Regions from separate parts of the Agrobacterium sp. DE0009 genome, predicted to be linked through region 3. Evidence: predicted binding sites of a transcription regulator. Region 3 holds the regulator's gene; each other region holds the start of a gene.

Region 1 (4,307 bases), 490 kb from region 3:
CATTGTCGAGGTCATTATGCTTACCGCCAGCGCGCACGCATTTCTGCGCGGTTGCGGCGGTGGAATAGGGACGGCTTTCCAGACCGGTAAAGACGTTCTTGAACTGCACCATGCCGGCATTGGTGAACATCAGCGTCGGATCGTTGCGCGGCACCAGCGGGCTGGAGGGCACAATCTCGTGTCCGTTCTTCTTGAAGTAGTCGAGAAAGGTCGACCGAATTTCATTTACACCGCTCATGCCCACACACCGCTCACAGCTGGAGTCCATCACCGCCACCTGTAACGATGGCTATATTGCAAAATCACTGGCTTTTATCGTCCGTATCCTGCCCTGTCCAGCCATGGAGACCGGTGAAGGCGCACCGACAAAGAAAAAGGACCATGCGACGGGAAATCACACGGCCCAATTCATTTCAATCAGCTCATTTCAACGAAGCGGCCAGACGGTCGATGTCCGAACCTTCTTGCATATCACCCTTCGTCACCGTCACCATCGCTGTCGCCGGCATCCGGACCACCATTCTGCAGGAACCGGTCAGCGATCAGACCGGCATTCTGGCGCAACGCCAGTTCGATCTCGTTGGCCGTATCCGGATTGTCGCGCAGGAAGGTCTTGGCATTTTCACGCCCCTGCCCGAGACGCTGGCTGTTATAGGAGAACCAGGCACCAGACTTTTCGACGATGCCGGCCTTTACGCCGAGGTCGACAAGCTCGCCGGTCTTGGAAACGCCTTCGCCATACATGATGTCGAATTCCACCTGCTTGAAGGGCGGCGCCATTTTGTTCTTGACGACCTTGACGCGCGTCTGGTTGCCGACAACCTCTTCGCGTTCCTTGACAGCGCCGATACGGCGGATGTCGAGGCGAACCGAGGCGTAGAACTTGAGAGCGTTACCGCCGGTCGTCGTTTCCGGCGAACCGAACATGACGCCAATCTTCATACGGATCTGGTTGATGAAGATGACCATGCATTTCGACTTGGAGATCGAAGCGGTCAGCTTGCGCAGCGCCTGGCTCATCAGACGCGCCTGAAGACCCGGCAGGCTATCACCCATCTCGCCTTCGATTTCCGCCCGCGGCGTCAGCGCCGCAACGGAGTCGACCACGAGCACGTCAACCGCGCCGGAGCGCACCAGCGTATCGGTGATCTCAAGCGCCTGCTCGCCCGTATCCGGCTGCGAGATCAGCAGACTCTGCAGATCAACGCCAAGCTTGCGGGCATAGACCGGATCGAGCGCATGTTCGGCATCGACGAAGGCGCAGATGCCGCCCTTCTTCTGGGCTTCCGCAATGGTCTGCAGCGCCAGCGTCGTTTTACCCGAGCTTTCCGGACCGTAAATTTCAATGATGCGCCCCTTCGGCAGACCGCCGATGCCGAGCGCGATATCCAGGCTGAGCGAGCCCGTCGAAACGGTTTCCACTTCAACCACATTTTCATTAGAACCGAGCTTCATGATCGATCCCTTGCCGAACGACCGTTCGATCTGGGAGAGCGCCGCTTCCAGTGCCTTGCTTTTATCCACCGATTTATCCTCTACGAGACGCAAAGAATTTTGTGCCATCCGAACCACCTTTAGGTTATTGAAGCCGCACAGGCAATGTAGCAGTATGGGAACGGTATGTACTCTATTTGTTCTCATTTCACAAGGCTGAGCCAGCATATTGAAAACAAATAGTGATAAGTCGTTTGTTCTGCTTTCGTTTTTCTGTGCGCGGCCGCTTGCCGTAAACCGGAGGCGAGGTCAGGAAGACGTCAGTTTAGGCCGAATCGTCCGGTCTTTCCATCCGCCAAAGAGGGAAATGCAAGCGTGAAGAAAATACTCGTTCTGGGCGGCGCGCACATCGACAGGCGCGGCATGATCGAGACTGAAACGGCGCCGGGCGCCAGCAACCCCGGCTCCTGGATGGAAGAGGCGGGCGGTGGCGGTTTCAACGCCGCGCGCAACCTTTCCCGGCTCGGCTTTCAAGTCCGTATCATCGCCCCACGCGGCGGCGACGTGACGGGCGAAGCGGTGGCGGAGGCTGCGCGACAGGCGGGAGTCGAGGACACGCCTTTCACCTTCCTCGACCGGCGCACACCGAGCTACACCGCCATTCTGGAGCGTGACGGCAATCTCGTCATCGCGCTGGCCGATATGGATCTCTACAAGCTCTTCACCCCGCGCCGCCTCAAGATACGCACTGTCCGCGAGGCGATAACGGCGAGCGATATCCTGCTTTGCGACGCCAACCTGCCTGAGGATACGCTGACGGCACTAGGCCTCGTTGCCCGCGCCTGCGAAAAGCCGCTCGCCGCCATCGCCATTTCGCCGGCAAAGGCGGTGAAGCTGAAAGCGGCGCTCGGCGATATCGACATCCTCTTCATGAATGAGGCGGAAGCCTGCGCGCTCACTGGCAAGACGGCGGCTGACGTGCGCGACTGGCCCGATATTTTACGCGAGGCCGGGCTTTCCGGCGGCGTCGTCACCCGCGGCGCAAGCGAAGTCGTGGCCTTCAACGAAACGGAAAAAGCAATCCTCCACCCGCCCCTCATCCGTGAGGTGAAGGACGTCACCGGCGCCGGGGATGCCATGGCCTCCGGTTACCTCGCTGCCATTGCGGAGGGAAAAACAATTAGGGAGGCGTTGAGACAGGGGGCCGCGGCAGCGGCGATTACCGTGCAATCGCCCTTTGCGACATCCCACGACCTATCAAAAGACAGTGTCGAAGCCATGTTGGGGCTTGTTCCCCAGGCCGAAATGCTGGCATGAACCCGCTTTTAAGAACTGGAACAGATGAAATGACCCGCCCCATCTCCCCTCTCCTGCCGATCGTCTATTCTCAGGAAGTCGCCGCCGCCAAGCAGCGCGGTGCGCCGCTCGTTGCGCTCGAATCGACCATCATCACCCATGGCATGCCCTATCCCGGCAATATCGAGATGGCGGAAAGCGTCGAGCAGATCATCCGTGATCAGGGCGCGGTTCCGGCCACCATCGCCGTCATTCACGGCACGCTGCATATCGGCCTTGAGAAGGATCAGCTTGAGGCGCTGGCCCAGACCACGGATGCGATGAAGGTCTCACGCGCCGATATCGCCTTTGCGATCGCCGAGCGCCGCACGGGCGCAACGACGGTTGCCGCCACCATGATCGCCGCCGCCCGCGCCGGCATCCGCGTTTTCGCGACCGGCGGCATTGGCGGCGTGCACAAGGGTGCGGAAGAGACCTTCGACATTTCCGCCGACCTGACCGAGCTTGCCAAAACGGGCGTCATCGTCGTCTGCGCCGGCGCGAAAGCCATTCTCGATATTCCGAAGACGCTTGAAGTCCTCGAAACCAACGGCGTACCCGTCGTCACCTTCGGCTCGGAAGAGTTCCCGGCCTTCTGGTCGCGCTCCTCCGGCCTGGCGAGCCCACTTTCGCTGAACAGCCCGGCCGCAATCGCCAACTTCCAGACGACCCGCGAACAGCTCGGCATCGATGGCGGCATGCTGGTAGCCAATCCCGTGCCGGAAGCCGACGAAATTCCGCGCGAGGAAATGGAAATCTACATCAACCGCGCCATCTCGCATGCCGAGCGGGACGAAGTGACAGGCAAGGCGGTGACGCCGTACCTGCTGGGCGACATTTTCCGCCTGACGGACGGCCGCAGCCTCGAAACCAATATCGCGCTGGTTCGCAACAATGCGCAGCTCGCGGCCGAGATTGCGGTGGCGCTAAGCTGACCGTCGGGGTTGGGATCATCCTCAAGGTTGCGGGTGACGGCAGGGTTCGAAAACCTCTCCTCCGTCATGCCGGACTAGATCCGGCATCCAGCCACGGCGCGTCTGCGCCGTGAAACAGTCTTTCGTGATCAAGGACTTGATCACGCTGGACCCCGAATCTGGTCCGGGGTGACGGGTTGCGGATGATCAAGCTTTGCCAAATGCCTCGGCGTTGGGGACATCGTAAGCAACAAAGGCCCGGAGAGCTTGCGCTTCCGGGCCTTGTTTTTTCTATTTGAACCCGATCAGTTCTGAGCGACCGGCTTCACCAGCGGCGTCACGCGGCGGATGGTGACGCGGCGGTTCTGCTGTTCCGGGCCAAGGGTCTGGACCTTCAGGTAACGCTCGCCATAACCCTGCGTCGCGAGGTTTTCCGGCGGAATGCCGTAGACATCGGTCAGCACGTTGGCGACGGAGGCGGCGCGCTCGTCGGAAAGAACCAGGTTGCTTTCATCCGAACCGACGGCGTCGGTATGGCCTTCGATCAGGAAGGTTTCCGCCGGGTTCTTTTGCAGCGCCTTGTTGATCGCGTCGGCGACCTTGCGCAAGGAGCGAGCCTGCGCC
Region 2 (4,307 bases), 1.0 Mb from region 3:
CAGGCTGTCATGCAGCTCGCCGGCCGTCATATTTTCGTCAATCGCCACCTTTGCGGTGAGCGCGACGGGGCCGGTATCGAGCCCCTTTTCCATTTTCATGACCATCATGCCGGTTTCGGTGTCCCCGGCCATGATCGCCCGCTGGATGGGGGCAGCACCGCGCCAGCGCGGAAGCAGCGAGGCGTGACCATTGAAGCAGCCAAGACGCGTGCCGGAGAGAATCGCCTCAGGTAGCAGCAGTCCGTAAGCCACGACAACAGCTACATCGGCGTTGAAATCCCGGAACTGCTCGCGATCCTCATCGGCTTTGAAATTTACGGGTGTGAACACAGGCAAACCCAGCAGTTCCGCAGCCTGATGCACCGGCGATTTCTGCAGATCAAGGCCGCGACGGCCGCCGGGACGCGGCGGCTGGGTGTAGACGGCGGTGATCTCATGACCAGCTTCCACCAGTGCACGCAACGTCGGAACGGAAAATTCCGGCGTGCCCATGAATATGATGCGAAGAGCCATGATCGCCCCCTGCCCTGTCTTCCGCCCCGTCAGCTGTGTGCCGGATCAGACTTTTGCGCGGGCTGCTTTCGTGAATTTCTTGATGACCATGTCACGCTTCAATCGCGAAATATGGTCGATGAACAGAACACCATTCAGGTGATCGATCTCGTGCTGGAGACAGGTTGCGAGCAGGCCGTCCGCCTCGACCGTCTGCTGCTTGCCGTCACGCCCGACATATTGCACGGTGAGGGACGCAGGGCGCTCCACTTCGGCGTAATAATCGGGAATCGAGAGACAGCCTTCCTCATAGGTGGAGATATCGTCCGAAACCTTGAGGATTTCCGGATTGATGAAGACGATCGGGTTCTTTTCTTCGCCTTCGCGCGCAACATCGATCACCAGCATCCGGCGCGGCACGCCGATCTGGATAGCAGCAAGCCCGATCCCCGGTGCATCATACATGGTTTCAAGCATGTCGTCGGCAAGACGCAGCACCTCGGCATCCACCTTTTCGATGGGCTTGGATTGCTGGCGCAGCACGGGATCGGGCAAAATGATAAGCGGTTTGATGGTCATGGCTTCCCATAACGTATCTCTCGCGCAGAGGAAATAAAAAACACGACGATGAAAAGGGCGGGCGGCATCCGCTCTGCCGGACTCATTTCCGCCGCAGGAATGTTCTTGTTTTGATCTTACGAATCATCGGAAATCTGCTAGATTTAGTCATGAGCATAGACTTCTCCGTTCTCCTTGAGCCCGCGCTTCGGGCCGGCTCCGTCGATATCAGCTTCGGCGCGCTGCTTGCTGCGGTGGTTTTCGGCCTCGCGGTGACATGGCTTGTGACCACAAACCGATCGAAAAAGGCGGGAGCCGATGGTGAAATCTCTGATCTCCTGAAAACCCAGTCCGAATTGCATGGACGCATCGCGGCTATGGCGGAAACGCTTGGCACGCGCCAGAGCGAGATGAGCCAGACGCTCAACCAGCGGCTTGATGGCATGTCGCAGCGTCTTGGCGAAACGCTGACGGAGCAGACCCGGTCGACCCATGAGAATCTAAGCCGCCTGCAGGAGCGCCTCGCGGTCATCGATGCCGCGCAGGGCAATATTCAGGATCTGGCCAAGGACGTGGTCGGGCTTCAGGCGATCCTTTCCAACAAGCAGACACGCGGAGCCTTCGGACAGGCACGGATGGAGACGCTGATCGCCGACGCCCTGCCGCCGGGCGCCTTCCAGCTGCAGCCGACGCTTTCGAACGGTTATCGGCCCGACTGCACCATCAAGATGCCGAACAATGCGCCGCCGCTCGTCATCGACGCGAAGTTCCCGCTGGAAGCCTGGAACGCCATCAAGGCAGACGAGACGCCTGAAACCAAACGCGCCGCCGTGCAGCAGTTCCGCCGGGACATGGAGGTGCATATTCGCGATGTCGCCGAGAAATATCTTATTCGCGGCGAAACACAGGATACCGCTTTCATCTTCGTGCCATCGGAGTCGATCTTCGCCGATATTCACCAGCATTTCGAATATCTGGTGCAGCGCGCCCACCGCGCCCGGGTGGTCATCGTTTCGCCATCGCTGCTGATGCTCTCGGTACAGGTCATCCAGTCCGTTCTGAAAGACCAGCGCATGCGCGAGCAGGCGCATCTCATTCAGGGTGAAGTGGCGCTGCTCATGGACGATGTGCGGCGGCTGGACGACAGGACGCGCAAGCTGCAGGCCCATTTCGGCCTGGCGCAGAAGGACGTCGACATGATGCTCATCTCGTCCGACAAGGTACTGGCCCGTGGCCAGAAGATCGAGGGACTCGACTTCTCACCAACGGAAAAAGACGCGACGCATGGAGAAATCGACCAGGCCCGGCGCTTTGCGGAAAACCGAGCCGGTGCGGCCAAATTGCGGGTAGTTGACGACGAGTGATCGTCTCGGGCAAAGTCGCCGCCTTGCTTAAATTTCATACGGACCCAGCGCCCCATGATTACTGTTTTTGGCTCCATCAACATGGACCTCGTCGCGACCGCCAAACGCCTGCCCAAGCCCGGTGAAACAGTCACGGGAGATACATTCTCCACGGCCGCCGGCGGCAAGGGAGCCAATCAGGCTCTGGCTGCACAGCGCGCGGGCGCCACGGTCAAGATGGCGGGCGCTGCGGGCGATGACACCTTTGCCGCTCCGGCACTGACCTTGCTGCGCGACGCGGGGACCGATCTGTCATTGGTCAAAACCGCCCCTGGCGCAACGGGTACGGCGGTGATCCTGATCGGTGAAGGCGGAGAGAACATGATCTCGGTCATTCCGGCTGCCAATGGCGAGGTTTCCGCATCCGATGCTACAAGAACCATATCCGAAATGGCTGCGGGCGATATTCTGATGCTGCAGTTCGAAATTCCAGCTGCAGCGATCGAGGCGGCGCTGACGGCTGCCAGGGCGAAACGCATCACCACAATCATCAACACCGCGCCGCTGACCGCAGACGCACCGCGCCTTAGCGCTCTTGCCGATATCGTCATTGCCAATGAAACCGAGTTCGAGCTGCTGATCGGCAAGAATGGCCTCTCCAGCGACGGGCGGGAAACCGAACTCAAGGCCCTTCACGAGACGACCGGCCAGACATTGATCGTCACGCTTGGAGCCGACGGCGTGATCGCCATTCGTAACGGCAAGGTCTACAGGGCGTCGGGCCTCAAGATCGAGCCGGTCGACACGGTTGGCGCGGGTGATACCTTCTGTGGTTACCTTGCCGCCAGCCTTGATCAGGGCATCGAATTCGAACGTGCATTGAAGCGGGCCGCAGTCGCAGGCTCACTCGCCTGCACACGCGCCGGCGCCCAGCCTTCCATTCCGCTGGCGGCGGAAGTGGACGCGGCGCTCTGAGGTCTTGCCGCTTGCGCATTTTCCGGAGGTAAATCCGGGGCGCGCATTTGCTGGAAATGCTTTAGCGACGGATGAAGGTGAGATAGGCCGAGCTGCGGCCTTCTCGTTTTGCCTTGTTCTCGTAACGCGTGCCCGGCCAGTTGGCATAGGGCGTGCGCCAGTCATCAGCGCTTGTCGCCGTCCATTCAAAGCCGCCATGCCGGGCGCAATGCTGCAGCGTCCAGTTGACGTACGTGTCGATGTCAGAGGCAAAGCAGAACTTGCCGCCGGGTTTCAACACGCGGTGAAAGCGGGCGAGATTGACGTCTGATACGAAGCGACGCTTCCAGTGCTTCTTCTTCGGCCAGGGATCGGGATAAAGCAGATCGATGTGATCGATCGACCCTTCCGGCAACCAATCCAGCAATTGCGTCGCATCATCGTCGTAGAGCCTGATGTTCATGAGCTCACGCTCACGCACGGTGGCAAGCAGCTTGGCCATGGAGTTCACGAAGGGCTCGACGCCGATAAAACCCGTCTCGGGGTTTTCGACGGCGCGATGGGCGAGATGCTCACCGCCGCCAAAACCGATCTCCAGCCGGACCGATCGGACGTCAGCCGGAAAAAGAGTGAGGAGATTTGACGGGGGCACGCTTTCCAGATCGAGTTTCAGCAAAGGCAGCAGGTTCTCAATCGTATCGACCTGCTGATGGCGCAGCGGCTTGCCTTTGCGTCTGCCAAAAAACGCTTCCGTTGCGCGCGAACGCCGTTCTTCCGTCATCTCATACTCTCAAGAACAAATAGACTTAACCCGCACAGCGCCACATGAGGCACTGTGCGGGTTACAAAGTTGCAGACGGTATCTCTCAATCGCCGCCAAATAACAAGCGCGATATCTAGTTGACGCATTTTCCGAACGTAAAACCGCTACGCACTTTTACTGGAACTGCTTAAGCGCTC
Region 3 (4,307 bases):
GGGAACGCCGGGCGTTTTCACCTGCAAGCGGGGTCGCTGGTGCGTGGCGCAGGCACAGAGCGGCGAATGGATCATCGTGCTGGAGGAAGGGCGTCTGGCTGGAAAGGCATGTGACATCGCCGACGTCGTCATTGTTTCCCAGAGAACCTCGTTTTCACAGTGCCGCTCAGGCGCGCTGCTTCTCAATCGAGACATCTTGCGGCGCATTGGTTCAGTGGAGATCAACTTCGCGTCAGCCAATCAGCCGGGCGTCGTGGAAAAACTGCGCGCTTCGACCGCAGGCATGAACCGGTCTTGGAGCGAACATCGGTATTACGATTGGAAATCTGGTCGCTACGAGCATGAGCTACCGGAAACGATCACGCGTCTGCTGGCGGCGTCGCAATGATTGCCGCCGGCAAATCGTCTCAAGCCTTCGCGCGCAGATCCGCAGTCAACTGACCGATGCTGGCGATTTCGTCTTCATGCGCTGGGTCCCGCCACATTTCTTTCAGGCCTGCCTCATACCATTCGCGCATGGCGGGCAGGGCGAGCAGGCGATCGCAATAGGCCTTTGCTGCGGGGGATAGATCCGCACCATAAGTCTGGAAACGGAATGCCACGGGGCAGAAGAAGGCATCCACTGCCGTGAACTTCTGGCCGGCGAGATAAGGACCACCGAAGGTCGAAAGGCCTTCGCTCCACAAAACATCGATACGCTTGATATCAGCTGCCAGCCCGGCATCACCACGCTTTGGCGTGACACGAATGCCGACCGACATGGGGTAGAGATTGCGCAGCGACGAAAATCCCGCATGCATTTCGCTTGCCGCCGAACGCGACCAGGCTCTGGCCTGCTTGTCGCTTGCCCAGACCCCTTGATGACGCTCGGCGAGATATTCCGCGATCGCCAGCGATTCCCAGACCGTCACACCCTCATCGACGAGGCAGGGGACCTTGCCGGTGGGAGAAAAGGTGGAAAATGAGACGCCTTCGCCAAAGGGAACGAGTTTCTCTTCAAAGGCAATACCGAGCGTGCGCATCAACACCCATGGCCGCAGCGACCAGGAGGAGTAGTTCTTGTTTGCGATATAAAGATCATACATGGCGTGTCTCCTGACTGTGTCGCAGTTTTATACCAGCGACGTTGCGGCGAATATCGCAAAGAATCCATCGCACTCATAAAGCCCGTTGATGGGTGAACGACATCCAGGCCGAATTCGTGTCAAACCCGCCTTGACCCTTTCAAAAGCACCTTCATGCCTTCAAAAGAAAAAAGCGCATCAATCCACCGGAATGACGCGCCATTCATCTTGAAGGCTAGATATGTCTTGCCAATCGATCCGGTTTTATCCAGACCGACGGCGGCATCAATGATAGCGCCGGATAAGCCCCACCAGCTTGCCCTGAATTTTCACCCGATCAGGCCCAAAAATGCGGGTCTCGTAGGCCGGGTTCGCCGCTTCCAGCGCGATGGATGCACCCTTGCGGCGGAACCGCTTCAGCGTGGCTTCTTCATCATCCACCAGCGCCACAACGATATCGCCCGGATTGGCCGTATTTCCATTGCGGATGATGACCGTATCGCCATCGAAGATGCCGGCCTCGATCATCGAATCGCCCTTGACCTCAAGCGCGTAATGTTCGCCTGAGCCTAGCATGTCCACTGGAACGGCCACGTCATGCGTATTGTTCTGAATGGCCGAGATCGGCACACCGGCAGCGATCCGGCCCATGACAGGTACGGTCGCCGCACCTGCAATGTCATTTGCGGGTGCCTTGGGAGCAGGGGGCGGCTCCGGCGTTTTCGGTTTGCCGAGACTGCCTTCGATAACGCTCGGTGAGAAGCCGCGCTGCGGCCTTGCGCCCGGCGTATAGGCCTCCGGAAGCTTGATGACTTCGAGCGCTCGAGCCCTGTTGGGTAGCCGGCGAATAAACCCGCGCTCTTCGAGCGCCGTGATCAGCCGGTGGATGCCGGATTTGGAAGCAAGATCGAGTGCATCCTTCATTTCATCGAAGGAGGGCGGCACGCCGGACTCTTTCATTCGCTCATGAATGAAGAGAAGCAATTCCTGCTGTTTGCGCGTGAGCATGAGGAAAACACCCTTGAGAATCGTCGTTGGAGTCGCGAAACAAATACAGAACGAACACTATATGTTCCATATGTGTTCCGCAATCCCCTAAAATCTGGTTAAGCTTCGCTCGGATTTACATTTTGCAAATTGGAGGTAACCAAAGCTCCAGAAGTCGTTCCCAGGCGGGGCCCCGACGCGTCCCATTTGTTCCGCGTTTCAGGTCAGGGTGTAGATCGGGCTGTGCTATCGCGCGAAAACGACCGTCTTGTTCTTATTGAGAAGCACCCGGTCCTCAAGGTGCCATGAAACCGCCCGGGCCAGCACGCGTCGCTCGATGTCGCGTCCCTTGCGGACCAGCTCATCCGGTGTATCGGCATGGCTGACCGGCTCGACGTCCTGGCAGATGATCGGCCCTTCATCGAGATCGCGGGTGACGTAATGGGCCGTTGCACCGATCATTTTGACGCCCCTCTCATGGGCTTGGTGATAGGGCTTTGCGCCCTTGAAACCCGGCAGGAAGGAGTGGTGAATGTTGATGCAGCGCCCGGATAAGTATTCGGAGAAGTTGTCCGACAGGATCTGCATGTAGCGGGCAAGAACGACGAGGTCGGTGCCCGTTTCTTCGATGATGTCCTTGATGCGCGTTTCCTGTTCGGCCTTGTTGTCTTTTGTCACCGGCAGGTGATGGTACTTTATCCCGCCCATCAGCGTGAGGTTCAGGGCCTCGCGGGGGTGGTTGCCGACGATGCCGACGATCTCGGCATTCAATTCGCCGATGCGGTGGCGATAGAGAAGATCGCCGAGGCAGTGGTCGAAGCGGGAAACGAGCAGCAGCAGCTTGCGCGGCGCACCTGCTGGACGCAGCGTGGCGTCGAGAGCGAAGCGATCGATCTCCTCGGCAAGTCCATTGCGAAAGCCTGCCTCGTCGCCGGCCATGGAGAAGGCGACACGCATGAAAAACATGCCCGTTTCATGGTCGTCGAATTGTTGAGCTTCATAAATATCGCCGCCATGCTGTGCGATGCGGCCCGAGACCGCAGCGACGATTCCGCTTCTGTTGGGGCAGCGCAGCGTCAGGACGTAATTCATCTAAAGCCTCCTGGAAGATGGAGTTGCGGTTGGACTGCTGTCATAGCGGCGCCCACGCGGAGCCACGCCCCGTTTCCACGGGGCCGAGCGTCAGCACGAAGCGGTCGCGGATGTCACTGGATGGCGTGTTCGCCCGGCCCGAGATAACTCGCCATCAGAGCGGGATCGACGGCGAGTTCGGAAGCTGGGCCTGAGCGGCGCACTTCACCAAGTTCGACGAGATAAGCTTCGTCGGCAATTTCGAGCGCGGCGCGGGCATTCTGCTCGACCAACAGGATGGAGACACCGGTTTGACGCAGGTCGGCGACGATACGCAGGATTTCGGCGACAATCAGCGGTGCAAGTCCAAGGCTCGGCTCATCGAGAAGCAGCAGTCTCGGCCGGCTCATCAACGCCCGCGCGAGCGCCAGCATCTGCCTTTCGCCGCCGGACAGTGTTCCGGCGAGCTGCTTGCGGCGTTCGCGAAGGCGCGGGAAGAGTGTGTAAACAGCATCGCGTGTCTCGTCGCGCTCCTGACGGGAACGCAGGAAACCGCCAAGTTCGATATTGTCCTCAACCGTCATCGAGCCGAATAATTCTCGCCTTTCCGGCACGAGGCAAAGGCCGGCGGCAACGCGGCCCTCGATTGTCTCGGGCACCGGCGCGCCGTCGTAAAGAATGGTCCCGCGCGAAGGCACGACACCCATGATGGCGTTCAGCAGCGTGGTTTTGCCCGCTCCGTTCGCCCCGATGACCGTGACGATGCTGCCCGATGTCATGGATAGCGAGATGCCATGCACCACTTCCGCCCGGCCATAGGCAACGTGGATGTCTTTGATGTCGAGTAGATGTCCGCTCACGCTGCCCCCCCAAGATAAGCCGCGATCACGGCCGGATGTTGCCGGATTTCAGCCGGCTTGCCTTCGGCGATCAGGGTACCGAAATCGAGCACGACGATGTGGTCGACCAGCCCCATGACGAAACCCATGTCATGTTCGACAAGCAGGACGCTGACGCCCTCGGTCCGCAGTTTTTTCAGCAGCGTCGCGAGCTCCTGCTTTTCCCCGTGGCGCAGACCGGCCGCCGGTTCGTCGAGCAGCAGCAGGGTTGGGTTGAGGCAAAGCGCGCGGGCGATTTCCAGAATTCGGATCTGCCCGAGAGCGAGGTCGCCGGCGGGGCGGTCGC

The links. The regulator LexA, encoded in region 3, represses DNA repair genes until DNA is damaged. The targets are predictions, from matches to a motif close to TGTTCNNNNTGTGTTCNG.
Region 1: a site for LexA is predicted at 1,622-1,639, ahead of recA (recombinase RecA). Genes of this name have one in related genera too.
Region 2: a site for LexA is predicted at 1,172-1,189, ahead of FS804_RS07995 (DNA recombination protein RmuC). Genes of this name have one in related genera too.

The regions. Positions count from the first base shown of each region.
Region 1 covers NZ_VEIU01000001.1:59,601-63,907, reverse strand. Annotated here, with positions in the region: gene alaS (alanine--tRNA ligase) at 1-238, opposite strand, end outside; gene recA (recombinase RecA) at 472-1,563, opposite strand; gene FS804_RS00370 (carbohydrate kinase family protein) at 1,810-2,751, shown strand; gene FS804_RS00365 (pseudouridine-5'-phosphate glycosidase) at 2,781-3,704, shown strand; gene FS804_RS00360 (OmpA family protein) at 3,989-4,307, opposite strand, start outside.
Region 2 covers NZ_VEIU01000001.1:1,583,459-1,587,765, forward strand. Annotated here, with positions in the region: gene fmt (methionyl-tRNA formyltransferase) at 1-513, opposite strand, end outside; gene def (peptide deformylase) at 559-1,071, opposite strand; gene FS804_RS07995 (DNA recombination protein RmuC) at 1,221-2,414, shown strand; gene FS804_RS08000 (ribokinase) at 2,469-3,368, shown strand; gene trmB (tRNA (guanosine(46)-N7)-methyltransferase TrmB) at 3,430-4,128, opposite strand; gene metK (methionine adenosyltransferase) at 4,298-4,307, opposite strand, start outside.
Region 3 covers NZ_VEIU01000001.1:547,784-552,090, reverse strand. Annotated here, with positions in the region: gene FS804_RS02825 (ComEC/Rec2 family competence protein) at 1-388, shown strand, start outside; gene FS804_RS02820 (glutathione S-transferase family protein) at 408-1,085, opposite strand; gene lexA (transcriptional repressor LexA) at 1,350-2,072, opposite strand; gene purU (formyltetrahydrofolate deformylase) at 2,298-3,143, opposite strand; gene FS804_RS02805 (ABC transporter ATP-binding protein) at 3,257-3,982, opposite strand; gene FS804_RS02800 (ATP-binding cassette domain-containing protein) at 3,979-4,307, opposite strand, start outside.